4 regions of the Paenibacillus sp. 22594 genome follow, and region 1 is predicted to be linked to each of the others. Evidence: a T-box and tRNA genes for the amino acid it is inferred to sense, from the RefSeq annotation. Region 1 holds a T-box; the other regions hold tRNA genes.
The links. A T-box is a leader RNA that pairs with one kind of tRNA and senses whether it is charged. The one in region 1 lies ahead of leuS (leucine--tRNA ligase), so its partner is inferred to be a tRNA-Leu.

Region 1 (7,257 bases):
CACAGGCAAACTGCTGACCGAAAGTAATTTCACTCCACAGGAGCTGCAGGAGCGGGTCGCCGTGCGCGGCGGCATTACCGCGGAAGCACTTAACCATTTGCGGACCAGTCTGGAAGGGGTTTTTGAGCAGCTAATCCTCACCACACATGATAAATTCGATGAAGATGTCGAAAAGCTGGACGCCTTATTCGGTCTGGGTGGAATCGTTCAGGATCCGCTCGACCGTTAGAATCCCTCCACCGGTATATATCCGGCACCCTGGCTGCCAAAACCAAGAAAGCCCGCAGCACGGATTACTCCGTTGCTGCGGGCAGAATTGCGTTCTTCGCTTAACCCACTACTATATTGACCAGTTTGCCGGGAACCGCGATGATCTTGCGTACGGTTTTGCCCTCGATGGCTGCCTTCACATTCGGAAGCGACAGCGCATGGTTCTGCATATCTTCCTGACCCATATCCTGCGGGATCAGTGCGCGCTGTACGATTTTACCATTTACCTGAACAACGATTTCCACTTCGGCATCTACAGTCAACGCTTCATCATAAGCCGGCCAAGCCACATAGCTGATGCTGCCTTCATGACCGAGCAGCTGCCACAGCTCCTCCGCAATATGTGGTGCGAGTGGCGACAGCATCTGTACGAAATGTTCTGCTGCTTCAGAGGACAAGGTCTCCTGCTTGTAAGCGTCGTTGATGAAAATCATCAGCTGGCTGATCGCTGTATTGAAGCGCAGGTGCTCGAAGTCCTCCGTGACCTTCTTGAGTGTCTTGTGCCAGGTCCGTTTGAACTCGTCGGTACCGCCATCCGGGGTAATTTTTGCGCTGATGCTGCCGTCCTCATTCACGAACAGGCGCCATACGCGGGAGAGGAAGCGGTGAATGCCTTCGACACCTTTTTCATTCCATGGCTTCGTCGCTTCCAGCGGCCCCATGAACATCTCATAGACACGCAGTGTATCCGCTCCAAAAGCCTCTACAATTTCATCCGGGTTAATGACATTGCCGCGCGACTTGCTCATCTTCTCATTGTTATTCCCCAGGATCATGCCTTGATTCACCAGCTTATGGAACGGTTCCTTCGTATCCACTACACCGATGTCGTACAGAACCTTATGCCAAAAGCGTGCGTACAGCAGATGCAGTACCGCATGCTCGGCTCCGCCGATGTACAGGTCAACAGGCAGCCATTCCTTCTGCTTCTCCGGTGAACACAGCTCCTTGTCATTACGCGGATCAATATAACGCAGGTAGTACCAGCAGCTGCCGGCCCATTGCGGCATGGTGTTCGTCTCGCGGCGCGCCTTCATGCCGGTCTCCGGATCCATCGTTTCGACCCACTCCGTCACATTGGCCAGCGGGGATTCTCCTGTGCCTGATGGGCGGATGGAATCCACTTCCGGCAGCAACAGCGGCAGCTCATCTACAGGGACCGTCTTCATCGTGCCGTCTTCCAGGTGCAGAATCGGAATCGGCTCGCCCCAATAGCGTTGGCGGCTGAACAGCCAGTCGCGCAGGCGGTAGGTCACTTTCCCTTTGCCGCTGCCTTTTTCTTCGAGCCAGGCAATCATCTTCGCAATCGCTTCTTTATTGTCCAGACCATTCAGGAAGTCCGAATTCACATGGGGTCCGTCGCCGCTGTAGGCCTCTTCTCCGACATTTCCGCCCTGTACCACTTCAATGATCTTCAGACCAAACTGCTTGGCGAATTCCCAGTCGCGTGTATCATGTCCCGGCACCGCCATAATGGCTCCCGTTCCATACCCGGCAAGCACATAATCGGCGATCCAAACCGGCACCTGTGCACCATTCACCGGATTGACGGCGTAGGCACCCGTAAAGACACCGGATTTCTCTTTAGCCAGATCGGTACGCTCAAGGTCGCTCTTGCGTGAAGCCTTGTCGCGGTATTCCGATACAGCTGCCTTCTGCTCTTCTGTCGTAATAAGATCAACCAGCTTATGCTCCGGTGCCAGTACACAGTAGCTTGCTCCGAACAAAGTATCCGGGCGGGTCGTGAATACCTCCAGGCTGGCATCATGACCTTCAATAGCAAAAATCACTTCTGCACCCGTCGACTTGCCAATCCAGTTTCGCTGCATATCCTTGATGCTTTCTTCCCAGTCCAGCTCTTCCAGATCCTCAAGCAGGCGTTCAGCGTACTCCGTAATTTTCAGAATCCACTGGCGCATCGGTCTGCGGACCACAGGATGGCCGCCGCGCTCGCTTTTTCCGTCGATAACTTCTTCGTTTGCCAGAACCGTTCCCAGTGCTTCACACCAGTTGACCGACACCTCTGCCACATAGGCCAAGCCGCGGTTGTATAGCTGAATAAATATCCACTGTGTCCATTTGTAATACTCCGGATCGGTTGTGCTGATCTCGCGGTCCCAATCATAGGAGAAGCCCAGCGATTTGATCTGCCGGCGGAAATTATCAATGTTCTTCACCGTTATCTCGCGTGGATGCTGTCCGGTATCCATCGCATACTGCTCTGCCGGAAGTCCGAAGGCATCCCAGCCCATCGGGTGCAGCACATTGTAGCCACGCATCCGTTTGTAGCGGGAGACAATGTCTGTCGCCGTGTAGCCTTCCGGGTGGCCTACGTGCAGCCCTGCGCCTGAAGGATACGGGAACATATCCAATGCGTAGAATTTTGGCTTGTTAACCTCTTCACCTGTCTTGAACGTCTTGTTCTCATCCCAGAACTTCTGCCATTTCGGCTCAATCACCTGGGCACGGTAGCCTGTGGGGGCTGTTGTACTTGCTGCTTTGTTGTCGCTCATTGTATGCTCCTCCTTGGAGTGTTGTTTACTTAGTTAAACTGCCTCTTTTAAAAGAATTCAGGGAATAAAACTATACTGCAAAAAAGTTTTGGGCTTCCGATCGCTGTTATTCTCTGATTTCTTGATTTGAACCGCTCTATGCGGTAGAAATCCGAGAATAGCACATGCTTCCGATGTGAGCTTTCCTTGGGAAAGCTTTCAGGCGAACACTTTGTTTCTACAGCTCCAAAATTTTTCTCCGTTCCGTTTCCCTGTAACTTTTTAAATCCACCCGTTTTGCCTGCGGGCAGTAAAGTCCAAGAATCAGCTCAGAATTCGCTGTTCCGCTGGATATGGCCCCAATACCGCAAAAAAACCTCCCATCCCTAGCGTATTATCGCTAGGGACGAGAGGTTTGAATTCCCGTGGTACCACCCTAGTTAGCGGCTGGATATACTTTATCCTGCCACTCACTTTGACACCCGGTATCGGGGGTGAATCGACGACGCTTCAGACGTGGGCTTCAAGCATCTGCTTGCGGACCCTGCGGCTTAACACCGTTACTCCGAGGTGAGTTCATTCTTCTCCGTTAACCGGCTCGCACCCTGCGCCGGCTCTCTGCAATAACGGTCTCACGAATTAATACTCCTCTTCATCGCACTGCTATGCTTACTGATTATTAATCAGTAATGTTCCCCACATTATATACAAAAGAAGCAGTTAGAGTCAATGATTTCCGCTTGCGGCTGTACAGAATCAGCAATCTATGAGCGATACGCCCTCATAAATCGGCTTACACCGGCTTACGCCGTATATAATACGCGAGAAAATGCTGAATCACTACTTTGCCGGCCGCAAAAACCGGTACAGCCAGGATCAGACCGATCATTCCGGCCACTTCTCCACCCACCAGCAGTGCAAAAATAATCAGCAACGGATGCAAATGCAGCCGTCGTCCCACCACCTGCGGCGAAATGACGTTGCTCTCCAGCATCTGGCACAAGGTGTTAACCACAGCAACGAGCAGTACAAGGCGAAGCGAGAGGGTCGAAGCCATTACTATGGCGGGTGCTGCACCCAGAAAAGGCCCCATATACGGAACGATGTTGAACACAGCCACCACACAGGCAAACAGCAATGCATAAGGCATGCCGATAATCGCATAGCCGATGTAGGCCAGTACCCCGATTATCAGACAAACTAGAAACTGCCCACGGATATAGTTACCGAGCGCATCATCAATATCCTTAAGCAGCTTGACCATAGACTTGCGGCGCGAGCGTGGCAGACAAGCGACAACGGTCCGTTCGAATACATCGAAATCCTTGAGAATGTAGAATACCAGAAAAGGCACGATAAAGGCGTTGAACAGCAGGCCAATGGTCGACCCAATGTTATCAAGAAAATGGGAAATGCCTGCTGCCAGCCGGTTTTCCAGCTGAAAAAACCAGTTGTTCATGCCCATCTCGACACCAGGCGGAATCAATCTGTTATTCATGTTACGCATGAGTCCCTGTGCATGCAGTGTCATCTCCGGCAAATGCTCGTTCAATTCTTCAAGCTGCTCGATGAACATCGGAATCAGATTGATGGCAATAACTGCGAGCGAGGTCAGAAATACGGCATAGATGAGCAGCACGGCAACACTGCGCGGCATTTTTCTCCCGGCGAGCATACTCACAACAGGATTCAGCACATACGAGATAATCATAGCTGCCAGGAACGGCGCAAGGATGGCTTTGAGAAAGACGAAAACTCCCATCAGCATCGGACGGAGGAGCCACACGAAATATAATATGATCAGGGCAAGCAGTACTCCGATCATCCGGCGGAACCATTTACTTTGGGACCATTGCTCCATGAATGTACACTCCCTAGCGGTAATTCTGGACTGGCTTCGTAGATAAGTATATGTATACCCGCAGCAAAATAACCGCCGTTTTCTTGTTCTTTACGGCAGCTTTCTTTAGAGATTCTGTGATCTTCGCAAAAAACGCCCAAATCCCCCTGCCGCATGTTGCTGCAAGGAGTTTTGGGCGCATTAGGCAATATGTAATTCTGATCCTGAACCAGCGGTCACTGATTTAGGAAGACGCATGAATCTGCGGGAAATCCTGGGCAATCTCTTCCCCGGAGAACAAATCGTCAAGCGAGCTGAGTGTGCCGTCTTCTTCAACCTGATACACCGACATTTTCTCGCCGTTGACCGTCAGTTCGATGAAGCAGCCCCAGCAATAGAACTGGTGGGAACCGATCTTGCCGATATCCTTCGAGTTGCAGTTTGGACACTTCATATAAAACATTCCACCTATCCGTTAACAATATTAATGGCTTTTTGAAGCCGTTCTTCGCTCATCGCGGGAACCAGTACGGAATTCTCCCCAATGGACATTCCATCAGAACAAGGCAGCCATTTGCGGCCTTCGATCAAATCAGTTACTAACCCGTCACTGATTTCCAGCGCTACTATTGTGTTTCCCAACTTTTGGTCAAAATAAACATCAGATACGCGTCCGAGGATCGTTCCGGATGCTGTAAGCACCTGAAGATCCTTTAATTTATTTTTTCCCAAAAGAAATGTATAAGGTATATGGTCAGTATCGGCCTTCACAATCGACTCTTTACTGCGGATCATGACAGCATCCTCGCCATAAGCGACGATATCTTCCCATGCCACAACTTTCACATGACTGGAGAAAAAAGTTTTACTTTCCAGTTCAATACCCGTTATATTCCAGTTTGAATCCAGTAAAACGTCGACAATTTTGCCGATTTCGTTACCTTCTTCAACCTCGTATACAGCCAAGCCAATCATTTCTTGAAGTTTCATGGCTGTTGATGTCCCCTTTTACTTTGAGTGTACTTACGGGTTCCCTTAGGTTGAAGAGCACTCAAACACTGTAACGGCAACGTGGCTACATTTAGCCTAATCCTTTTTACGCAGCCGGTTCAGGATGGTTTCAACTTTTTGGGCCACGTACTCCATTTCTTCACTAGTATTACCCAAACCTGTGCTAAATCGAATCGCAGAATTCAAAAGATCCTCCGGAAGCTTCATTGCCTGCAGCACATGCGAGATCTCCAGCGAACCTGAGGTGCAGGCCGAACCGCTCGCGGCAGCAATCCCTTCCATATCAAGGTTCATCAGCAGCACATCGGTTCTCGCTCCGGGAAAGCTCAAATTCAGTATACCGGGCAAAAATTCCTGCCTGTCTCCGTTAATCACGTAGCCCTTCCGCCCGATCCGGCGGTCCAGCTCCTCCAGCAGTGCTGTTCGCAGCATGAGTGCCTTATCCCTGCGCTCTTCCAACCCGGTTACTGCAAGCTCCACTGCCTTGGAGAACCCGGCTGAGTTCGCCAGACTTTCGGTTCCGGCCCGTCTGCCGCGTTCCTGCAATCCGCCGTGCTGTCTCGGATACAAGGGGGCCCCGCGCCGGACATACAACCCGCCGATCCCTTGGGGACCGCCTATTTTGTGGGCACTGAAGCTCATATAATCCACAGGCAGCTCACGTAGAGTTATAGGTAGCATTCCCAGTGCCTGTACAGCATCGACATGGAACAGAATCCCGTGCGCTGCGGCTACTCTGCCAATCTCTTGTATAGGTTCTACAGTTCCTACTTCATTATTCGCGTACATTACGCTGATCAGCACCGTATCTTCGCGCAATGCGGCTTCTACATCAGGAGCAGATACCCGCCCTGCAGCATCAACCGGCAGATACGTGATGGTGAAGCCCTGCTTCTCCAGCGCTTCGCAGGTATGCAGCACCGCGTGATGCTCGACGGCTGTCGTAATGATATGTTTCCCTTTATGGGCAGAGGCCGCAGCCGCTCCGAACAGGGCAAGATTATCGCTCTCCGTGCCGCCGCTGGTGAACACCCATTCATCTGGCGCACAGCCCAAAAAGCCCGCGATGGTATCGCGCGCGCCATTGATAATCTTTTTGGCGGAACGTCCGTACGTGTGCACACTGGACGCATTGCCATATTGCTCAAGCAGCATATTATACATGACCTTGGCCACCTCCGGATGAACCGGGGTTGATGCAGCATGGTCCAAATAGATCGGTTTCATAACGATGTTCTCCGCTTCTGGTTATTCAGGATTTTCATACAGGACTACTCGATTATACTGCTGAACCTGGTCTTTTACTACCTGTCAATAAACACAATATTGTAACATTTTAGGGGGTCAGTTTCAGCTGGGCTTCAGCTTATTTTCAGCATGCATTCAGCTTTCTTTCCGATATAGTAATGTGGGCTTTTTGGAAAATAGAGGAACATCTACTGAGAGGGGACAGCAAATGTCACTATCCATTAACAACTATTACAATAAGAAGTACTACGACAACTACAATCAAACCAGTGGCAACACAAACGCTGCCCGGACACGTTCCTCCTCCATTGGAGAAGTAAACAGCATAGGCACTACAGATGCTGCAGATTTCAGTGAAATCGCCAAGCTGTTCTTCAATTTGGATGGAACGGATGA
Region 2 (7,257 bases), on a different contig from region 1:
CAGCTGGGCTTCCCGTTCCTGCATCTTCGCCTGATAAGACTCTTCCATCAGGTTATTGACCTTATGAATCAGGTGGTCAACGCTGCGTTCCAGCAGCCGGAAATCCCCGTCCGGCATCGACCGGCGATCCTCCAGCCACCCGATGCCCTCCTTGCGGATCATCCGAAGGATCATCTGCACCCGGCGCTGCATGCCTTGGATCATGAACATCAGGAGCACAAACACCAGAACAAGAAACATTACCGTAATACCTGCCAGAGTGGCAATACTGGTGAACTGGCCCAGCGCCGTGGCGCGGTGCGAGATCTCCGCTTCCGATACCTGCGCCACCAGCTTCCAGCCTGTCGTCCCAATAGTGGTGAATACCACATTCACGTTATCTCGGCCAATGGTTCTTTTTATAATGCCTTCTTGGGTATGGCTGATCCCGCTAAGCAGTTCTTCAGGAAGGTGGTTCACAGTCTGTCCCGAACCTGCCTCTGCCTTTGCATCAGGATCCACACCTTGATCCGGCCCATCTGTTCCATAGATCAGCTTGCCCCCTCCATCAAGGAGGAACGGTGCATATTTGTCCGAGAAATGAAGCTCTGACACAATCTCCTGAACCATAGTTTCGGATATATCCATCACCAGAATGCCGACGATTTCCTCGTAGTCCCGCGGGTTGCGCAGCAGACGGGCAGCAGAGAAAATATTTTTTTCACCATAATCGTTATAAATTTCAGGATAAACCCCCGTCCAGACAATCCCACCGCCAGCTTCCTTTACTGCTTCATACCAGGGGTATTGATCCATATCCGATAAAGGATACAGATTAATCCGGTCACCGCCATATATCCGGGAAGCATCGGCAAAAAAACGCAGACGGAAGATATCCTGATTCTCCTGGGCGGTTTCGGCCAGGTTCCGCAGCTCCTTGATCTGCCCCAACTGGTCGGTAATTTTGTTTTTTTGCAGCAAATTGTCGTACAGAATCTGGTTCATGAAGACGGAATTGCTGCTGTCGCGGATATGGTTCAGCTTATAGGACAGGTTCATACCCGCCTGCTTCAGAGTGAGCTGCATTGTGCGGGTCACTTCCTTCTCCAGCATGTCATTGGATCGCTGATAAAAGGAGCCCAGCATAATTGAAACCGGCAGCAGAATGAGCAGTACATAGGCAAACAGCCATTTTCTCGCAGCAAGTATTCCCTGACCCAAGCCAGTCAGATAGGCCCAGGCTTTTTTCATCGTACACCCCTCCCGGTCTTCACGGCTTGTTCCCGCAAGACTTCCGACGCCGTACTCATTTATGCAGCTCCCTGAATGCGCTTGGTGTACTTCCGGTTATTTTCTTGAACAGCTTGCTGAAGTGGCTGGGATCGGTATAACCCACCGCATAACAGACCTCATATAATTTATTCTGCGGATTTCTGAGCAGATGTTTGGCCTGCTCTATGCGCACCTTGGTCAGATATTCAAATAAGGTTTCTCCGGTTTCCTGCTTGAACAACAGCCGGACGTAGGTCGGGCTTAGATATACACCTTCGGCGATGTCGGATGCGCTCAAATTCTCCGCATATCTCTGCCCGATCAGCAGGCGGACCCGTTCAATAACCTCACTGGATTTTCCACTGCGTTTCATAAGAGAGTACTCACATACCTCCTGCAGATATTCAGCGGTATAATGCAGCAAATCCCGCATCGTTTCCTGGCGCATGACCTGTTTCCAGGCTTCCATTTCCTTCTGCTCCCAGTCTTCTGTCATACCGTTCAATTCAAGCATGACCTGCCCGGACTGTAAGATCAGGTGCAGACTTACGTTCTGTGCATAACGTGAGCCATGCCGCCGGTTCTGCTCCAGCCGTGCAAAAATCTGTTCCAGCTCATTCAACGTTCGCTCCCAGTCCCCGGATCTCAATGCCGAGAGCACCCGTTCACCCCACTCTGCTTCGTACCGGTACTGAAGATAATCTCGAGACTCCAGCTTATCCATTGTCAGGATACGATTTTTGCCCAGATACCATTTCTGGTCAGCTGCACCTCTCGCCTGTTTATAGGACGATGGCAGCTCCGACAGACTGTCCACCCCTTCACCCACCCCGATAGTTACACTGAGCTTCAGCCATTGCCGCAGATTGCCGCGGATGGATTCCGCCAGTAGCAGCAGCTCCTGCTCCGGAGACTGAACCTCCTCAGCCTCTTCCGGATTTCCGTCCTCCAGCTGCGGGGTCAGCAGAATACCCACATATTCTCCAGGCTGCTTCTCAAAGGTAACGCCCCGCATCTGCTTGTCGATTAACTCCTGTATAATATTCAGCACAGTATAAGACAGCAGCTGCTTGTCCTGTTCGCTCCGGGTATCCAGCACCTGTGGCACATCATCAATCATAATGACCACAACCATGTAATCGCTTGCAGATAATAGCGGCAAATCCAGGAACTCCAGCTTCTCCCGGATATGTGCCGGATTGATGCTGTCACTAATGACGGACAAGAGAAACCTTTCGCGCAGCAGCGGCAGGCTCTGGGCCAGTTTAACCTGCATCTCCTTCACCCGGCTTCGTTCCCGGTCCTCCGTATCAAGCGACTCTGTAACCTTGCTCATGACAGAGACAAGCTCTTTGCGGCGGATGGGCTTCAGCAGGTAATCTACCGCATGGATCTGAAGAGCAGACCGCAAATAATCGGCATCGTTATGCCCGCTGATGAACACAATCTTGGCAAAAGGCAGCAGCGTACGCACTTCCGCTGCCATCCGGATTCCGTCCATCGCTGGCATTTGTACATCCGTCAGCACGATATCCGGCTTCAGCTCCTTGATCAGCTCAAGTCCCGTATCCCCATCATCCGCTGTTCCAATCAGCTCGATCCCCTGCTCTGTCCAGTTCACATAGTTCAACAGACCGTTCAGTACCGACGGCTCATCATCCACTATGATTAGTGTTTTCATGGGCATGCTCCTTTCTGAACCCGTTAGTTATCCTGTCGTCTTCTACATAAAAAGTGGTTCTCCTTCCTCAAAGGTAAATGTTGTAACTAAGAATTTTATAACTTCAGCTTATAAAAAAGGAAAAAGGAAAAAGGAAAACGCCCGGTTTCCCGGGCGCTTCATCATTTCTGCTATTTAGCTGTCAAATCGTAGGCGAAGCAAGCCGCGGCCTCCACCTGCCTGAAGCCCTCTCCAATATACAGTGCCTTGGCACGTTCATTTTCCGCATTTACACACAGTACTGTCTGCGTATAGGCCTGTTCTTTGGCGAACCGCAATGCCGCTCTCAGCAGAATCCTCCCCAGTCCTTGCCCTTGATACTCAGGCAATACAGCGAGTGGTCCAATGTTCATGATCGGAGTTCCTTCGTATTCATCGTCTGCACCACGGACAACGCCGACCGCTTGGCCATTATGGTGAAGGATCATGAGGCCCCCTTCAATGTAATCCTTGCGGGAGATCATCTTCGTCACCATTTCCGGTGTGGCCGGTGTTTCGCTCCCTTTCAGTTTGGCGAAGCCTGAATTTCTCACCTCGCACCAGACAAGCTCATCGGTTCCAGGCCGAAAGGGCTTAATTTCGTATCCGGTGGGCAAGCTGAAATCAGGAATGGATTCTTCATTCCGGACAAGCAAATAGGAATAGCGCTCCACGGCAAATCCGGCAGCAAGTATATTCTGCGTCTCTTTTACATTCACCGTTGGCACAAATATATCCAGCTTATCCAGACCTGCTGTATGCCGTAGAATGGCTTGCAGCAACTCCTGGTAAATGGCAGGTTCAGCGGTATCCGCCTGAAAAATCCGAAAACGGCCTTTTCGCCCTCTGCGGTTATAGTCATTCAAAATTAGCGAAGCGGCCGCAACCAGTGCTCCCTGCTCATTTATCGCCACATAGGTGGGGTTCTCTTCCGACAGTTCAAACTCGGCAAGCTGCTCTTCATATAAAAAGGAATCATCAATATCCGGCCGGTGTTTCCGGCAAAAGTCCAAAAACTCGTCTCTTCTGTGCTGACTTAACGCTTCAATATTCATTTGCTTATCATCCTTCCAGCCTGTTATACTGCTGTTCTAAAAATATCAGAAGTTCAATCAACCGAAAAGGGTAAAAACAACTATGAACCATTGTATCATTGCTGCCATTACCAAAAGTCCGCTGAGAGCCTCACTATATCATTTCACCAGAGCCAGCAACCTGCAAGGTATGGCTGCCCTGGATGGGATCTTCGCATCCGCCTTGCTATACCCTAAATATGCCAACGGCATTCGCCGGACTGAAACACGAGAGGCAGTCTATAATGGCCAGCTTGCAGTGCTGAATGCCCATCTTCGAATAACCCCCGAGGCTATGAAAGCAGGAACGACGGCTGAACAGTTCCGCACCTGTCTGGACCGCCATGTCTTCCTGTGGCCAACCGAACGCGACTGTATGGCTATGGCGTCCATGTACTCCCGGAGGGAACCAGGCGAGACCTTTGCCATTCTGAAATTTGATGCCCTTAAGCTCTTAACGGATCACTTCGACCATATCCGTCTATCCAAATATGATTCCGGGAGCTCTCCCCGATACCCGCACCGGATGTCCTACCGCAAGAGCTGTGAGATGCTGCTGCCCATCGGACAGTTCATGGCAGAGAGTGGGCCGTCGATTCCGGGAAAGCCCTCCGAGATCAAAGAGGTGCTTGTAGAGTATTCACTTACTCCGTTAAGCCGCTATCTGCAGACGGTGTACTGTTCCAATCAGGAGCTGGTGCCAGCAGCTTGGAGGGCCATCCATGAACCTCTGGTTTTGCCTGCAACTCCGCATTCCTAAGCAATGTGAGATCATTCGAGCATAAAAAAACAAGCATCCCCTCAAAAGAAGGGATGCTTGTGTAAACCGTAGTGCGGTCAAGAGGACTCGAACCTCCACGATATTGCTATCACTGGCACCTGAAGCCAGCGCGTCTGCCAATTCCGCCATGACCGCATATTCAATGACTTACTTTCGCAGTCACAAGATAGATCATACCATTCGAAAATGACTAAGTCAATATTTTTATGCGATTATTTTTAATACATAAATTTTTGTATAAATATTGCTTTTATTTGCGAATACGGGGTATAATGAGAACAAAGGTTCGCATACTATAAATGAGGTGATTTATATGGCGACTACCAAGAGAAATCCACTAACTACACCAACAATTCCCGAAGATATAACCAAAGACGAAACGTCCCTTGTCAGAAGCTATTTGCTGCTTACGTTCATTCATAAAGTATTTGAACGCGACTGCCGGGTCATCGGCAAGAGCGGATTATTCAAGACACCGCAGCTGTACATGGAGCTGGTATCCGGTGCAACAAAGAAGACCTCACTGATGCTCCAGGAGGTCACCCGTGAGCTTACCTCGCATCATCTGAAGATCACGACCATCCGTCAAGATCAACGGGGTGTAGAGGCCCAGTATTCCTGCCGGGGATACGTTGGCGAGATGAATATCCCTTGGCCCGGATTCCGTAATGAGATGATGTTGCGGATGCGTGCTTACCTCGGCCTGACACCTGAGCTAACTGTTCTCCCCCGGGAAGAAGCTGTGGAGCAGATGGCGTTATCCATATAAGACCTGTACTTATCATAAGAAACAGCCCCCTCCGCTATGGAGGGGGCTGTTCTTGCTAGGTTTATACATTATACATTATACATCCCCCGGCTCTTGTCTGGGTTCGGCAAAGGGCTGGTACACATAGTTACGGTCAAGCTTCACTATCCGCTTATTGGGACGGCGTACCATCACCTGAGACTCGTCCCAGGCAAGCACAATACCTTTTACATCATTACTCTCCAGTGCATCGCGTACAACACGGATCTTCTCACCGGAAATCCGGTAGGCATCCAGCTGTTCGTCACTAATCATGAAGTTCAAGTCTCCTTTCAACACATTGCTAGCCTTATCCACCCGTGAAAAAGACCCCAATGAGTAATCATTCGGGTCTAGTTACTTGCAGTTCTAACCTTATATCTTATGAAGTTCTATATCAGCGCTTCATTCTTCTCAAACCAGAAGTCAAGAACTTTAGCGGACATCACACGTTGTTCCAAATATTCCACCTGATGATCAGTGAATTTCTGTCTCCAATTGAAGGACAATTCTTCACACAAACTTGTGATCGTCAAAAGTTCAGACCAAGCGACGTAACGTTTGTACCAGAAAAACTGAGGATGTTCAATCATATAGGGATACAGGTCGTCGAATTCCGTATGTTTGCAATCCAGCGCACGCTCGAAATGATCCTTGGCCTCGGTTAGTTTATCAATAAAAAATTGCTCTGTCACCGGTTCTTTCCCCATTGTGACGCCTCCTCTCTCATGTCTAATTTTTATTATAAAGGAAAACTTATAGAGTGAAAAGCAGTTGTTAAAAAAATAGGCTAAGTTCCTCTTATTGTCACCCTTTATTCGTCAAAGACAATGGTTCCTTCACTAAGAGACATAATCCGGACAAGTGACTCCAGACGGATACCCTGTTCTCTAATGGTTCTGGCTCCGGCCTGGAAGCTTTTCTCCACAACTACACCGAGTCCGACCAGTTCGGCGCCGGAGCGCTGAATGATTTTGATGAGACCGCGTGCGGCGTCGCCATTTGCGATAATATCGTCAATGAACAGCACCTTGTCGTCCGCAGAGATAAATTGGCGGGAGAGCATGATGTCTGTAACAATGCCTTTGGTGAACGAAGGCACTCTCTCGCACAGTGCGTCCGGATCAGCTAACAGTGTTTTTTTGCGGCGGGCAAACACCAGAGGCACCTTCATTTCGTAAGCGGTGGCAAATGCCACGGCAATACCCGAGGATTCCACGGTAACCACCCGTGTAACTCCAGCATCAGCAAATCTCCCGGCAAACTCCCGTCCCATTTCCATCGTCAGCATAGGATCAACCTGGTGGTTGAGCAGCGCATCCAGCTTCAGCACCTGATCGGAAAGGACAACCCCTTCCTGCAAAATCCGTTGTTTCAATAATTCCATGACTTTGAACCTCCATTACCCTTTATAATTCCAGACGTTCCACTGTAATAACCCTATATAAGCATTAGGCGGAAGTCATGTCCTTCTGCTCATCATCATAACCTGTACTATATGGACTGCACAAGGCTATCCTTTGGCACAGCCATTTTTATCTTTGCAGCACAATTAAGGAGGGGAGCCATGAAATCCCATGTCCGTACTCTGCAAATCGCTTTCACCTATATTGGCACCATTGTAGGTGCCGGATTCGCCACCGGTCAGGAGATCCTTCGGTTCTTT
Region 3 (7,257 bases), on a different contig from region 1:
TCTCTGCTGTGTTTATCTCTTCCGTTCTAGCCTCACTGTGGCTATGACACTTCATGAACGTTCAGGAGGTCCGCATATGAATGACTCCCGTAGCATCCGGCTGCACTATGGATTCAGGTCGCTGGTCCTGCTGCTCTTCGCGCTCTATATCGGGCACCTGGTTCAGCAGGATGCGCTGCATTACTATGTCGCCCCCAAGCTGGCACGCTGGATTCGCCTTTGTCCGGTACCGCTGGCACTGATGGCGCTAAGTCTCGGAATCCAGGCTTTATTCGGCAAAAGCACGCTGCTCTGCGACTGCGAGCACCGCCTGCCGAGATCCGGACTGGGCAGCGCCATGCTGTACAGCCTGTTTCTGTTCCCGCTGCTGCTCGGCTTCCTCCTTCCCGACCGCTCGCTAGGCAGTGAGGCAGCGGCCAAGAAAGGTATCGCCTTATCGTACATTGCCGAGGAAGCCGCTGAGCATGTGAAATTCAATGCCGCAAGTCCTTACCTGGAGGAGTTCGCCGAGCTCGCCGGGAAGCTGTATGTGCAGCCTGTAATCCAGGTGTATCCGGAGATTTTTTCGGAAACCCTGGGAGCTATCGACTTGTTCAAGCCGCAATTTGAGGGCAAATTGATAACTGTGACCGGATTTTTGTATCAGGAGAACGGGGAAGGGTCCAAAAAGGCGTATGCAGTTAGCCGCTTTCTGGTGCAGTGCTGTACGGCGGATGCAACTCCCCTGGGCATCCTCCTTGATCCCGCAACGCAAATAAGCCTGCCCGCTGATACCTGGATTGAGGTTAGGGGCAAGCTCCATATGTCGTTTTATCAGGGCAAGGAAGTCATAGAAATAATACCCGACAGCATTGTTCCGGTTCCGCCTCCCTCCACTCCCTATGTCTATACCAATGCTGACTCGGTGGCTGCCTGGGCTGAGATCCATGAACCCGGACTCATGGCTGAATAACCTCAGCCTTTAAAATCTTCGTGTGTCAACGCCTGCGCAGCCTCTTCAGGATGAACCGCAGCCAAACTGTAATCGCCGCATAGATCACAAGAACCACGATTAGGGTGAGCGTCCGCTCTTTGGCGGAGCCGTCGGCGAATAGCACCGGACCCAGGCCGAAGAATGTGGTCAACAGATACAGAATTGCAAACAGCACATACAAAAGCCCTCTCATTCACAAGCCCCTTTTCAAAAAAATACAACTTATCTATGGATATGGGCGGACCATTCCCGCAGCACCCTGTCTACTTCAGCCGGTGAGATCGGCTTGGAGATAAAGTCCTGCATACCTGCTCTAAGACACAGCTCCTTGTCCTCTTTGCGGGCAAAAGCCGTAGCAGCAACAATAACCGGAGACAGTCCCATTTCGTGGCGAATGATGCTGGTCGCTTCAATCCCGTCCATGAGCGGCATTTGAATATCCATGAACACCAGATCATAATGATGCGAGCGCACTGCCTCAACAGCCCTCTCTCCGTTCAACACCACATCGGCGCAATATCCGCGCTTTTTGAGGTAGGTCTGAAGCAATTGCAGATTCACCGGGTGATCTTCAGCAATCAAGATGGACAACGGACCGTATTCACCTTCCGAGGAGGTTCTGTCCTCAGCATTCTTCTCATTACGCGTATCAGCGGCACTTATGGAGAGTTGATCATAGGAAAGTTCCGACAGTGGCAGGAAAACATGGATAGTGAAAAAGAATTCCGCCCCTTCTCCTTCGCTGCTGTCTACGCCGATCATTCCGCCCAGCAGTTCCACCAGCTTTTTGCTGATCGCCAGCCCAAGTCCAGTGCCGCCATACTTACGGTTGATCGAGGGGTGAAGCTGGGAGAAGGACTGAAACAGAAGGCCCTGGCTACCTTGCGGAATGCCAATTCCTGTATCTTTCACAGTGAATTTAACAACCAGATCACCGGTATCAGCAATGGATTGCAGCTTCGCAGTAATGTGAATTTCGCCCTCTTCAGTAAATTTCACTGCATTGCCGAGGAGATTCACCAGAATCTGGCGCAATCTGGCCTCATCTGTCACCACAAGTACCGGTAAATCCGAGTCCAGCTCGCAGTGGAGAAGCAGGCCCTTTTCCTTGACTTTTGGATAAAACAGCTCAGTCACATTCTGGAGCACCTGGGACAAATCCACCGTCTGCAGATCCAGCGTCATCATCCCGGCTTCAATCTTGCTGAAATCCAGTACCTCGTTCAGAATATGCAGCAAGGACTCGCTGCTTTTATTGATAATTTGCGTGTAGTATTCCTGCTCTTCATCAAGCTCGGTTCCAGCCAAAAGATCCGCCATGCCAATAATCCCGTTCATCGGCGTGCGCAGCTCATGGCTCATGATTGCCAGGAATTCCGACTTGGCCCGGTCTGCCTGCTCCGCTGATTCCTTTGCCCTTACAATAGCCTTCTCTTCCGTAATGTCCCGGAAGACGACAACCGCACCCTTCCGTTCCCCATGATCAAATAATGGAGACATGCGGTATTTCACCAGGAAGCTGGAACCATCCTGTCTCCAGAACACCCCTTCCTTGTCCTCGTAAGATAGATAGCTTGCGAGGGAGTCCGATAGTGACCTACGTCCGCTGGTATACGGTTCGGCGTCCAGCCACGTCTGTTCCACGGTATGCAGTTTAATATTCCTCGCCAGTTCACCTGGCTCATACCCCAGCATCGTCGATGCAGCCGGATTAATAAACATCGTTTCGCCCTCAAGATTCATACCAAAGATACCTTCGGAGACCGAATTCAGGATCAGCGCATGCTCATAGCTGAGCTTCTCAATCTGCTGCAGATGGCGTTTGCGTTCTGTGATGTTGCTGGTAATACCGAACACACCCACGACTTGGCTGTTCACCATAATCGGCACATAGATCACGCTGACCTCAACCGGATAACCTCCCCTGTGGATCAGTCTGCTCTCAAAGGTCTGAGGTATTCCTTTCGCTGCCTGCTCAAAACGTTCCTGGGCAAAATCCAGCTCTTCCGGATCAATAATTTCGCTGTAACTGGAATGCAGAAGACTCCCGCGCGGATAGCCGCTCAGTTGCTGAAGACTGGCATTCAGTGACTGGATATGCCCATCCAAATCCATCGCACTGATCGCAGACGGATTATACTCAAACAGGGATTTATAACGGTTCTCACTTTCCAGCAGCTTGAGTTCATATTGCTTGCGCTCGGAAACATTTCGGGTGACACAGACCATTTCGGCTTTGCCGCCCGGGCCTGCACTGATATGGCGCAGCGTCGTTTCCACCCATAAGTAAGAGCCATCCTTGCACAAGAAACGGAAAATGATAGGCTCCAGCTTGCTGCCCTCCATGCTCTTCTGCAGATAAGAATGAACTCTGTCAACATCATCCGGATGAACGTACTGCATGCCACTCGAGCCTTCCAGCTCCTCTGGTGTGTAACCTAGCATAGGCTGGCAAACTGGCGAAGCATATAAGTAAGCAGCCTCGCTGTCTGTGGTATTCCGGGAGATAAAATCCAATGAATTCTCAGAAATCAGCCGGTAGTTCCGCTCACTCTCACGAAGCTGCTCCTCCATCCGGTAGCGTTCGGTGATATCCTGTACAATACCATTCATCTGTAAGGTTTTACCTGCTGTATCCAGCACGACTTCCCAGTAGGTATAGATAACCCTGCGCTCACCCTTGTCGTTCTCAATTCTAAACACCGATTGACCATTAACCCCGGACTTCAATGTCTTGTACAGCTCCACCCGCAGCTGCGCCAGGTCCTCCGGAACCACGCGGGCTAACAGCTGCAAGTAATCGATATGGCTGTGCGTGCCGATTTCGCCATTTTCGCACATATCAAAAATAAACCGCAGCTGTTTCGAAACAGTCATTTGCCCGCTTGGGGAATCCCATTCCCATGAACCCATCTGGCCCAGTGCCTGGGCAGTTGCCAGCATATTCTCATATTTCTTGCGTTCTGTGATATCACGGGCAATAGTCAGTACCTGCTCTACATTCCCATCGCTGTCACGCATCACCTGAAATGAATTTTCGAGCCACAGATAATGCCCATCCTTATGCCGGGCCCGGCGGGTAAACACATCACTGTCGGAATAAGCCTTCCCGTGCTCAGTCATTTCTATCACATCTTCTTCATGATAGAAATCCGGTCTTTTCCTGCCGATCACCTCTTCCATCGGGTAACCAAGCAGCTTCTCAACGGATGGAGACACGTAGCGTACCGTTCCGTCCGCATCCGCAAAGGAAATCATATCCGGTGTATTCTGCGTAATCAGATTATAGAGCAGCCGGTCCTCCTCAATCTTTTTCTCGGCGAACTTACGGCTTGTAATTTCCGTCAATTCGGCAATTAGGTGAAGAGGATCACCGGTAGTCTCATCAAACGTTAAGAAAATATGTAATGCAATCCAAATGATCCTGCCGTCCTTGCGCACAAAACGTCTCTCTTTATCTACAGCCGCACCGGGACTGCGCAGCAAATATTGCATAATCATATCATGATCAGCAGCAGGCTTATCCTCCGGGTACGCAATATCCAGGTAACGGAGATTCATCATTTCTGCTTCCGAATACCCGAACATACTGCAGAGCGCGGGATTCGCCATAATCATGGTACCGTCTTTCGTGGAGACTACTGCGAACCCTATAGAGGACCGCAAAAACAGATGCTTAAAGAGTATGTCGGTCAAGTGATAGAGCCTCCTCTGTGAAAGTGGGGACTGAAACTAATCCTAGTATACCTTTTTTTCGGAAAAGATGCTTCTGGTGTGAATGACGAGATATGAAAGAGTACGTAAAAAAGGTCCGCAATTGCCTAAGCAATTACGAACCATGTTTGTAAAGTAATGCGGTCAAGAGGACTCGAACCTCCACGATATTGCTATCACTGGCACCTGAAGCCAGCGCGTCTGCCAATTCCGCCATGACCGCACAATATGAACTTCAGCGTTTTGATCGCTGTAAATAAGACTATACTCTCTTTTCTAATCAATTGCAAGAGAATTTTGTTGGAGCTTATTGAGCTAAGAACGAATATCTTATTAAGTTAAAGTAAATAGCGGATTCCGGATTTCATTATACAAAATATCACTTGAAATAGTTAATTAATCAAAGTAAGTTATAATAAATACTTAATAAAGAAAGGTTGTTCTCCTTGGATGCTATTGATTACAAAATTATCAGGGCTGTTATGGATAATGGAAGGATCACCTGGGCTGAATTGGCCGGGTTGCTAGGCCTCTCTTCACCGGCAGCGGCGGACCGAGTGCGGAAGCTGGAGGAACAAGGCGTGATTAAAGGATACACCACACTAATCGATGCTGAATCCGCCGGCTACGGACTGGGGGCGATGATTGCGGTCTCGCTGGAGCGCCCTGCGCACCGGAAGGCTTTTCTGGAGCTGGTGCAGAAGCTGCCGGAGATTCAGGAATGCCATCATACAGCTGGAGATGATGACTATATTATGAAGGTGCGCTGCCAGGGGACGAGTGACCTAGACCGGATTATCAGTGAGGAGCTGAAAAGCTTGCCGGGCATTGTCCGCACCCGCACCACCATTATTTTGGGAACGGTCAAAGAAACCTCAAATATCCCGCTCCCTCCTTCGGAACGTACGCCATGATTCTTTGGAGTGCACTCCTTGGCGGTATCGGCTTTGGCTTCGTCGTTGCTGTTCCAGTCGGCCCTATGTCCCTGCTATGTATGAACAGGACTCTGCAGCAGGGATTCACGGCAGGTCTTGCCACCGGTCTAGGGATTGCTCTGGCGGATGCGGGTTATGCCCTGGTGACCGTTTCCAGCTTCAGGATAGTGAATGAATTCACTGCTGCATATGCTCTGCCACTCCGGCTGCTGGGCAGCCTGTTTCTTGGCTATCTGGGCATCAGAGGTCTGCTGCCCGTCATGGCCAGGTCTAAGGTTGAAGCCAGCCACAGGGGCATCCTCTATTGTCTGGGGTCATCCTTCCTGCTGACTTTGGCCAATCCGGCCACGATCCTGAGCTTTGCGGCGCTCTCGGCTTCACTTGGAACGTCGATCGGGATTTCATGGCTTCTGCCTGCGGGTATCGCGATTGGCTCCACCTGCTGGTGGCTGCTGCTCACCGCTACAATGTACTGGACTTGCGCCAAACTTCCCACCTCCTTCACCCGCTGGCTGAACCTCTGTTCATCACTGCTTCTGATCCTGTTCAGCTTGTACGGCATCCTCACCGCACTTACCGGATAACTTCACTGAGTTTAACTCTTATCACCCACAAAACGGCTACTACCCGCTCCAAGTCCTACTATGAACAGTAAAATGCTTACCACAGCAAGTAATGCCAGCGGCACGTTCCAGCTATGGGTCACGTCATGCAGCAGTCCGAACAGGGCGGGACCCATTGCAGCGAGCAGATACCCCACAGATTGGGCCATACCGGACAGCCCGCTGGCTTCCTGTGTGCTGCGGGTCCTCAGACTGAAGAACATCATGACGAGGCCGAAGGCAAACCCGCCGGCAATTCCGATGCAGATAGCCCAAACTGCCATCCAGCCACTGCTGCCCAGCCAGACCCCGAGAATCCCAATCATAAAAAGAATAGATGTAATGAGCACCAGGCTGCGCTGGTTTTTCATTTTGCCCGCCCAAAGGGGCACGAAAAAAGTAAACGGCAGCTGGGCCAGCTGCATGAGAGAAAGAATCCAGCCCGCATGGCTTGAGGTCATTCCCCGTTCAACCAATATCACGGAAAACCAGGCAATCAGCACGTAATACAGCAGCGATTGCAGCCCCATGAACAAGGTGACCTGCCAGGCCAGCGGAGACCGCCAAAGCTGAACAGAGGATTGCCGTTTAGCTTCGCCGCTGCCCCTTGTCATATTCCTCATCTGAGGAATCCAGAACAGTGTCGCCAGGGCGGCCACGACAAACCACATCGCCAGTGTCTCCCGCCAGCCGAAACCGGCATGCTGCGCCAGCGGGACGCTGATGCCTGAGGCAGCCGCCGCACAGATATTCATGGATAGGGTATAAACTCCGGTCATAAGTCCGATATTTTCCGGGAATCTTCCCTTGATCAATCCCGGCAGCAGTACATTACAGACGGCGATAGACAACCCGATCATCGCTGTGCCCGTGAACAGCATAGCCGTTCCAGAACCCGAGCGGATCAGAATGCCCATGGACAAGGCCAGCATAGCCAGCATAAGAACATTGGCGGTGCCAAATCGCAGAGCCAGCTGTGGCGCAAAAGGTGACAGCACAGCAAATGCCAGCAGCGGTAATGTGGTAATCGCTC
Region 4 (7,257 bases), on a different contig from region 1:
CCCGTCTGCCGTCCGCTGCTGTTCCAGAGGCTGCCCGGCCATATCACAGATGACAGTGTCATCCGCAGATTCGCCCGGCAACTCGGCATACCGCGGACGATTCCAGATAGAGCTGTTCAGCAGCGTAAGACGCTCTTCCCCGGCGACGGTGCCTGCGGCTTCACTACAGCTGTTAATTAAAGCCAGTGACCGCGCCTCCCCTTCCGCATATTCAAGGTCACTATCCTCGTAGACTTCTTTAATCGATGAGCCGGGGATAATATCATGGAACTGGTTGCGCAGGAGGATCTCCCATATCCCGCGGAGTTCTTCTGTCGGGTAACCGGTTTCAAGATCCCCCCGCCGGACACCGGTGAGCGTATGCAGCCACTCTGCATCGCGCAGCAGCAACTCCAGCCGCCGGTTGTATTTTTTATTCTTGGCCTGAGAGGTATATGTCCCCCTATGGCATTCAAAATATAACTCGCCGTTCCAGGTATGCACATAAGCTTCAGTATTTTCGATCCGTTCATGCAGCCCGTCAAAATACTCTCCTGCGCTGCCCATATTCAGCTTAGGCATCCCTGGAAGCTTGTCGAACCGCCGTCGAAGCTCCAGCATTTCCCGCGTAGGCCCACCGCCCCCGTCGCCCCAGCCATAAGTGAACATCAGGTTATCATTGATGTCCTTATCCTGATACGAATTCCAGATCCCCCGCAGCATTGCGGCAGTCATCCGGCCATTGTACGTGTAAGCATCTCCGTTCTTCTCCGAAGTGGTAATGAAGTGCGTCAAAATTTCGGAACCGTCAAGCCCGCGCCACCAGAACGTATCATGCGGCATCCGGTTGAACTGGTTCCAGCTGATTTTGGTCGTCATGAACGTGGAGATCCCCGACTTGCGCAAAATCTGCGGCAATGCCCAGCTGTATCCGAATACATCCGGCAGCCACAAATACTTGCTTTCGATCCCGAACTCTTCCCGGAAGTAGCGTTTCCCCGCCACAATCTGACGGACCAAGGATTCACCGGACGGGATATTACAATCCGACTCCAGCCACATGGCTCCTTCGGCTTCCCAGCGGCCTTCCTTGATTTTCTCCGAGATCCGTCCGAACAGTTCGGGATAATCACGCTTCAGATAGTCGTACAATTGCGGCTGCGTCTGCAGGAACTGATATTCCGGGAACTCCTCCATCAGTCGCAGTACGGTAGAGAAGGAACGTGCTATTTTCTCCCGCGTATGCTTTAGCTGCCACAGCCACGCAACATCAATATGGGTATGACCAACGGCTGTAATCGTCATGTCAAAGGTTTTGGGCATAGCATCCACGGCGCGGTTCAGGCTGGCCCCGGCACGGTACAGGGACATTTCGTGGGCCTCTGATCCGGGCTCCGACCAGTCAATTTCACGAAAGGCATCGTTCAGCGCTTTTTTTAGCCATTGCTTCTCCGGCTGATCGCTGCCCAGATACCGGTACGTGTCCAGCGCCGCCTGTGACAGATAGCACAAATCATCAATCGTTTCATCCAGGTAGCCAATCATCGCTTCGCTAATCCGGTGATCCTGAATAACGGCGGGGCCTCCGCCCTCAAGACCAGACCACAGCCGGAAGACAAGCTCCACCGTCCGCCCGCTTAGCTCCGGCCCAAAAATAACCTCCCTGTGATTGTTATCCACGCCCTGATAAGGCTCCCCGTTCACAAACAGCAACGATTCAAACCCCGAGTTGTTGAAGCTCCCCGACTTGCCGAAGTCGAACCTTCCGGCAATTTTGAAGCCGGGTGTACTTATAGGCATCTCGACCACAGTACGCAGCCAGACATAACGGTCGCGCCCGCGCCAGTGCTCCTGCAGCTTGATTGTGCCATCAAAGGAAACGGCCTCAGGATACACACCGTTAGCCCCGTCCTCATCCTCTGCGAATTCCAGTTCCTCAATCTCCAGCAGCTTGCGGTACCTGTACTTTCCAATCTCCGCCTGACGCCGGATCAGCTTCTCTTCGGTCAAAAACATGATCACCACTCCTTGTATCCGCTTTCATACAGCCAATATAGCAAATCCCTCCCCTCAAAAACTACGTTATATTTGCTGCGATCCCCCTCATACATTGCATATTTTGCTTTTCTGGATTTATAATAGGTCCATACTACAGATTAAGGCGGCGACCAGGATATGCTTGATAGCGACTTGTTGTATGAGCAAGGATATAGCGTAAGCATCAACACACCGGCTGATTCGCTTTTTTATTATTTTGATTATGACCAGCGGTCCCATAACATCAATATGGAGTTTCAGCATTTTCATGACTTTTACGAGATTCATATATTAATGGATTCCAGAGCCACCCATATGATCGAGGGGAATGCGTATGCCCTTCAGCAATATGATATCGTTCTGCTTCGTCCGCACCGGCTGCACAAGACACAATACCCGGTAGGTCCGCCCCACAAAAGGCTGATCATTAACTTTGCGATGCCCAAAAATATACCCGGTCTAGAAACCGCTTACAAGAATATGTTTCTCTCTTTTGGAGAGGAAGTGCCGATTTACCGTTTGAATGGCGAGTCGCGGAGAGCCGTGTTTGAACCTCTTAACTCCATCTTCACCTTGTCACATGGTGCTTCTCCCCTGAATCCTGTACTGATTCACAGCTTGTTTCAGCAATTTCTGTGTGCCCTGTACCAGCAAAGAGAGCGGAACAGCTACGTCCTGGAAGAAGTGGGGAATTCCATTATGCAAAAAATATATTCGGTCACTGCATACATCCACAGTCATTTCAACAGCGAGCTGTCTCTGGATTCAATCTCCCGGGAGTTCTACATCAGCTCTTATTATTTATCACATCAGTTCAAGTCGGTCACCGGCTCTACACTGACCGAGTATATCCAAATGACCCGTATCCGCAATGCCCAGCAGCTGCTGATCAGCACCCGGCTGAAGATTTCCGTGATCGCTGAACAGTGCGGCTTCAACAGCTTCTCCCAGTTTAACCGGGTATTCCATAAGCTGAGCGGCATGTCTCCCTCCGGGTTCCGCAAGCAACAGGCCTCGTCCCCTTCAGCCTCAACCGCGCTGTCCTATTGAACGGAACTGATAAAAAAAAAGCTTCTGCGCTGCCCGGATGAGCAGTACAAAAGCTTTTTTTGTTATTATGCGGTCAAGAGGACTCGAACCTCCACGATATTGCTACCACTGGCACCTGAAGCCAGCGCGTCTGCCAATTCCGCCATGACCGCAAATTAATGAAATGCAACGCAAGAAGTAATATATCATGAATCTGGCGGGAGAGCAAGCGTTTTTTTATTCCTTTTGAGTTGCTGTCCGAATTGTCAAAAATATCGACTTTTCCGGGCTTTAACTATTAATTTCTGGGGGAATGCACATGAATGAACGTAATAATACAGAGGGATTTATATTGATTGTTTGGGTTTGGAAGACTGTTATTCAATTCCTGTCGAGGATTTCCGTCTTCGATATCGTCAGAAGGAGTATTTCCTTTGCTAGCTGGGAAGATAAAAGGAAGTATCTGTTCGTTGATATCTGGGTATTGGCACATACTCTGCTTTCAGTCCTGTCTATAATTATTATGAGATACAGCAGCATTGGCGTTATTAAGCAAATCTTGTTTTACTACGGAATATTAAGGGTCTTTGAGATATTTATTTATCAATTAAAAGTCAATCTGCTGGATAACTATGAAGAGAATGCTACCCTGCGCAGCTATAGAAGATCTATCCTCTTGCTTATACATAATTTTGTGGAAATTATATTTTGGTTTACCGCTTCATATGAATTTCTAATGAATTGGTTTGACGTGGCGGATCGCAGTACCAGCTTAATTCAAGCCTTTTATATGAGCTTTGTTACAATGACTACGTTCGGACCTCCTAATTTCAACATCGATAACAATCCAGCGATGGTGATCATAATGATTCAATCCGTGCTGGGATTATTTATGACGGTGGTTTCGATTGCCAGATTCATATCTATGCTTCCCACACCTAAATCACATGTCTTAATTGAAAATAGAAATGATACCCCTCTGTCCTGAGGCAGCCTCACTCTCTAACCAAGAGAGGCTCTCCTCCCGTTATACAGATCATAGCATCCAGTTCAACCTGTGGTTGCTTTTTTCACCTTCTACCCAACCATTAATCCATGTTCTTTCAAGAGGATGGAATTATAATAGACCTACGACGTCGAATTGAACCTTGGGAGATGTACTATGATCAGCAGCGAACAAGTAGGCAAGCGGATTGCAAGACTCCGTAAAGAAAAACACATGTCACAGGAACAACTGGCGGAACAGCTAAATGTCAGCGCCCAGGCGGTTTCCAAATGGGAAACGGGTAAATCACTGCCTGAAACCACCACGCTTCCACTGTTGTCCACCATATTGGGCCACTCTATAGACAGTATTTTGCTGCCCCAAAAGCTGGTCGTACTTAGCGCTGTTTATACCGATGGCCAGGAGGCCTATGATGTCACCCATTTCGTAAATCAATTCGTTGTCGGCAGCAGATTGAATCTTGCGGTCAGTATGTTAACTTTTCCCGAATCCATCAAGAGCGACCGCCTGAAGCTGCTGCTCCTGAAATATGAGACTCCTTCCGGAGTCTATGCTACTTATGTGCTGAATGACAATCTGCTTACCATTGATATTCATTCCACAGGCTATGCTGCCAGCCAAAGCGAGCTTGATATCGTATTCGCCGCCTATGGCAATGAACAGGCGAGCCGCAATGTACTTAACAAGATGAAGCATTATGAGTTTTTTCAGTGGAAACAGATCACCGCCAGCCACGAGCTTTTTCCAAGTCTGATCGACAATGATGGCAACGACTACCTGCTGCTTCTATATCTGAATGAGGAAGGCATTCATGCGGTAAGCTGTGCGGAAGGTGAACAGATTCACTATACCCCAGACCGGACACGGCTCTTTCGAACGGAATCTCCCCATGAGCACTGCATTATAGAGGGGGTAGGCCAGCTGGGCTTTGGCAGAGATATGGACTGCTCCTGGGCCGGGGCACTTCTTTTGTCTCTGACAGCAAGAGGAGTAGATACTACCTACGAGCAGATTATGGGCGTGTCGGGGGCGTGCTGGAGAATTTCTTTTACACCTATGTGGGATTACAGCTCGGCCGATGCACTTGTGGCCTATAACTACTCCGATCCGGCGTTTAGCGCCTATGGGCTAACCGCCGTTTGGGCCAACCATCTGAATCCTGAGGAGCGCAGATTGGAAAAGCACAACATCCTGGAGAGCCTACGTAATCATCAGCTTCCCATAGCTATCAACCTGCGGGTCGCTCCTGAGTGGGGGGTGATCACCGGGTATTTGGATGCTGGCGGCACTCTGCTGTGCCGCAGTTATTTTGACGATGAAACCTTTGAGGAACTTCGTAATGATCCGGAGTTTCTGGAAGACATGAAGGTTAGCAAGGGTTACCTGAACGTGGATCATTGGCCTTACATGCTTGTACGTATAGGCAGCCAGGGGCATGTCCCGTCAGCATTAGATAATCTGTATGCTTCGCTCAGCATCAAGGTGGATTCGATGAATACTGCCGGGAATAGAGGTTATAGCCTTGGTTACAAGGCTTTTGAGGCCTGGCAGGAAGGGCTCTTGGATGAGGCCTGGTATAGAAACGCAAGTGACAAGGATTTTGCACGCAGACTGGGGGTGAACCACTTTTGTATGATGGGATTAACCGATGCCCGCAGAAGCGCTGCCGCTTACCTGCAAGAATCCCTGCCGCTGCTGGATAACCGTCCTGGATCTCCGGCTCTGTCCGAACTGGCAGAATTGTACACACAGATGGCTTCATTGCTTGCAGACTTTTACAAATGCATGACTGATCCGGCTTCTGTCAAATCCGGTCCCTCTAAGCAGTCATGGACCCGGGAACAGCGGGAACAGCAAGCCGAACTGCTTCAGACAGTGGCAGCTTTGGAATTTCGCGGAGAGACACTTGCTAAGGAAGTACTTGGAACATTAGCTGAAAGATTATAGTGCACTTAAAGACCTAAAGAGAAGCGCAGGAGCGCTTCTCTTTTTTTAAGTAATATTTTTGCCGGGCTCCATTGGGATGCATCCTTCTTCAATCCCCGCTACCCCAGCTTCTTCACTGGCCGCAGCACCGCATACCCGTATCCCTCCGGGAAATGGCGCTGATAATCCTGCTTGGAGTCCTCGTCCCATTGGTAGCCCATACTCTCCGGATTATAGCTCCAGGCTACCTGCTCAACAATCCGCATCACCTCACCGTTGTCCTTTAGATAATCAAAGGGCGGGTGGAAGAAGACCAGGTACTCGGATTCGGGGATATCTCTGATCTGCATTCCCTCAGGGATCTCCCCGTTATAGTCTGCAGGCACAGGGATTCCGTACAGGTACCCTTTTTGTCCGTTCTGATAGAACCAGCCCGCCGTTTGGCCAAGCTGTCCAGGCAGAGTATGATGGGACATACTTTCCAGCGTTCCCGATACCTCATCGCAATCGTGCCCGTTCCCCCAGAACTGTCCATAGTCCGATACCTCAGCATCCCAGATCCCAATGAACCTATGGGCCGGTATGCGCTCGATCTTGATTTCCGCTTCCTGCAAATGCACCTGTCTCATCTTATCCCGCTCCTTGATCAAATAATGATAAGGGGAGAACACTTCAGAGCGAATTGCGAGCGGAATAGGCCTGAGTGCCTTCCGGTAAGCATAGGGTGTAATCTTAAAAGCCTTCACAAACGCCCGCGTGAGCGCTTCCTGTGACGAAAAGCCGAACTTCACGGCAATGTCCAGTATACGGGCATCCGTGTCCCGCAGCTCCAAAGCGGCGCGGCTGATTCTTCGTTGCCAGATGTAATCCCGCAGGGTCATTCCGGTCAGCGAGTGAAACTGCTTCGTGCAGTAATATGGCGAGTAGCCGAGCTGCTCCGACATTTTTAGAAGTGAAGGCACTGTGGCAAGATCCCCGTCGACCCAATCCACCATGAGCTGAACCATCTCATTCCATTCGTACATGCGGTGCTCCCTCCTTTCACTATCGATCTTAGCAGAGCCGGCTGCTGTAGTTTTGACTTGAATTGCAGTGCTTTTCCCTAAGAAAATTTCCCGTTCGCACAAGCCCCAAGCCATTTGCTGAGTAATATAAGAGTAAATAGAGCGAAGAGGTGAACGACACATGGGACAGCCAACTACAATGCGCAAGCGGGCCAAGGCGCTGAAGGGCCGGCCGGTCTGCATTACACTTCATGACGGACGTTCGTATGTAGGCTA

Region 2: it has a tRNA-Leu gene. The T-box ahead of leuS (leucine--tRNA ligase) is inferred to sense a tRNA for this amino acid. The anticodon was not compared.
Region 3: it has a tRNA-Leu gene. The T-box ahead of leuS (leucine--tRNA ligase) is inferred to sense a tRNA for this amino acid. The anticodon was not compared.
Region 4: it has a tRNA-Leu gene. The T-box ahead of leuS (leucine--tRNA ligase) is inferred to sense a tRNA for this amino acid. The anticodon was not compared.

Annotation. Positions count from the first base shown of each region.
Region 1 is NZ_JBQENA010000013.1:50,099-57,355, forward strand. It holds gene comER (late competence protein ComER) at 1-229, shown strand, start outside; gene leuS (leucine--tRNA ligase) at 330-2,783, opposite strand; T-box leader at 3,162-3,427, opposite strand; gene ACTJKB_RS27820 (AI-2E family transporter) at 3,556-4,623, opposite strand; gene ACTJKB_RS27825 (hypothetical protein) at 4,847-5,056, opposite strand; gene ACTJKB_RS27830 (PRC-barrel domain-containing protein) at 5,071-5,592, opposite strand; gene ACTJKB_RS27835 (cysteine desulfurase family protein) at 5,689-6,840, opposite strand; gene ACTJKB_RS27840 (hypothetical protein) at 7,070-7,257, shown strand, end outside.
Region 2 is NZ_JBQENA010000015.1:83,748-91,004, forward strand. It holds gene ACTJKB_RS29050 (cache domain-containing sensor histidine kinase) at 1-1,230, opposite strand, end outside; gene ACTJKB_RS29055 (response regulator) at 1,286-2,932, opposite strand; gene ACTJKB_RS29060 (GNAT family N-acetyltransferase) at 3,103-4,005, opposite strand; gene ACTJKB_RS29065 (DUF7002 family protein) at 4,088-4,783, shown strand; tRNA gene ACTJKB_RS29070 (tRNA-Leu) at 4,856-4,939, opposite strand; gene ACTJKB_RS29075 (hypothetical protein) at 5,118-5,573, shown strand; gene ACTJKB_RS29080 (hypothetical protein) at 5,649-5,867, opposite strand; gene ACTJKB_RS29085 (hypothetical protein) at 5,984-6,301, opposite strand; gene ACTJKB_RS29090 (xanthine phosphoribosyltransferase) at 6,406-6,978, opposite strand; gene ACTJKB_RS29095 (YkvI family membrane protein) at 7,159-7,257, shown strand, end outside.
Region 3 is NZ_JBQENA010000001.1:974,972-982,228, forward strand. It holds gene ACTJKB_RS04570 (permease) at 1-47, shown strand, start outside; gene ACTJKB_RS04575 (TIGR03943 family putative permease subunit) at 77-952, shown strand; gene ACTJKB_RS04580 (DUF6954 family protein) at 978-1,166, opposite strand; gene ACTJKB_RS04585 (PAS domain S-box protein) at 1,196-4,669, opposite strand; tRNA gene ACTJKB_RS04590 (tRNA-Leu) at 4,827-4,910, opposite strand; gene ACTJKB_RS04595 (Lrp/AsnC family transcriptional regulator) at 5,134-5,601, shown strand; gene ACTJKB_RS04600 (LysE family translocator) at 5,598-6,206, shown strand; gene ACTJKB_RS04605 (CynX/NimT family MFS transporter) at 6,218-7,257, opposite strand, start outside.
Region 4 is NZ_JBQENA010000007.1:294,115-301,371, forward strand. It holds gene ACTJKB_RS22370 (alpha-mannosidase) at 1-1,995, opposite strand, end outside; gene ACTJKB_RS22375 (helix-turn-helix domain-containing protein) at 2,155-3,066, shown strand; tRNA gene ACTJKB_RS22380 (tRNA-Leu) at 3,135-3,218, opposite strand; gene ACTJKB_RS22385 (ion channel) at 3,365-4,033, shown strand; gene ACTJKB_RS22390 (helix-turn-helix domain-containing protein) at 4,208-5,998, shown strand; gene ACTJKB_RS22395 (helix-turn-helix domain-containing protein) at 6,097-7,002, opposite strand; gene ACTJKB_RS22400 (hypothetical protein) at 7,163-7,257, shown strand, end outside.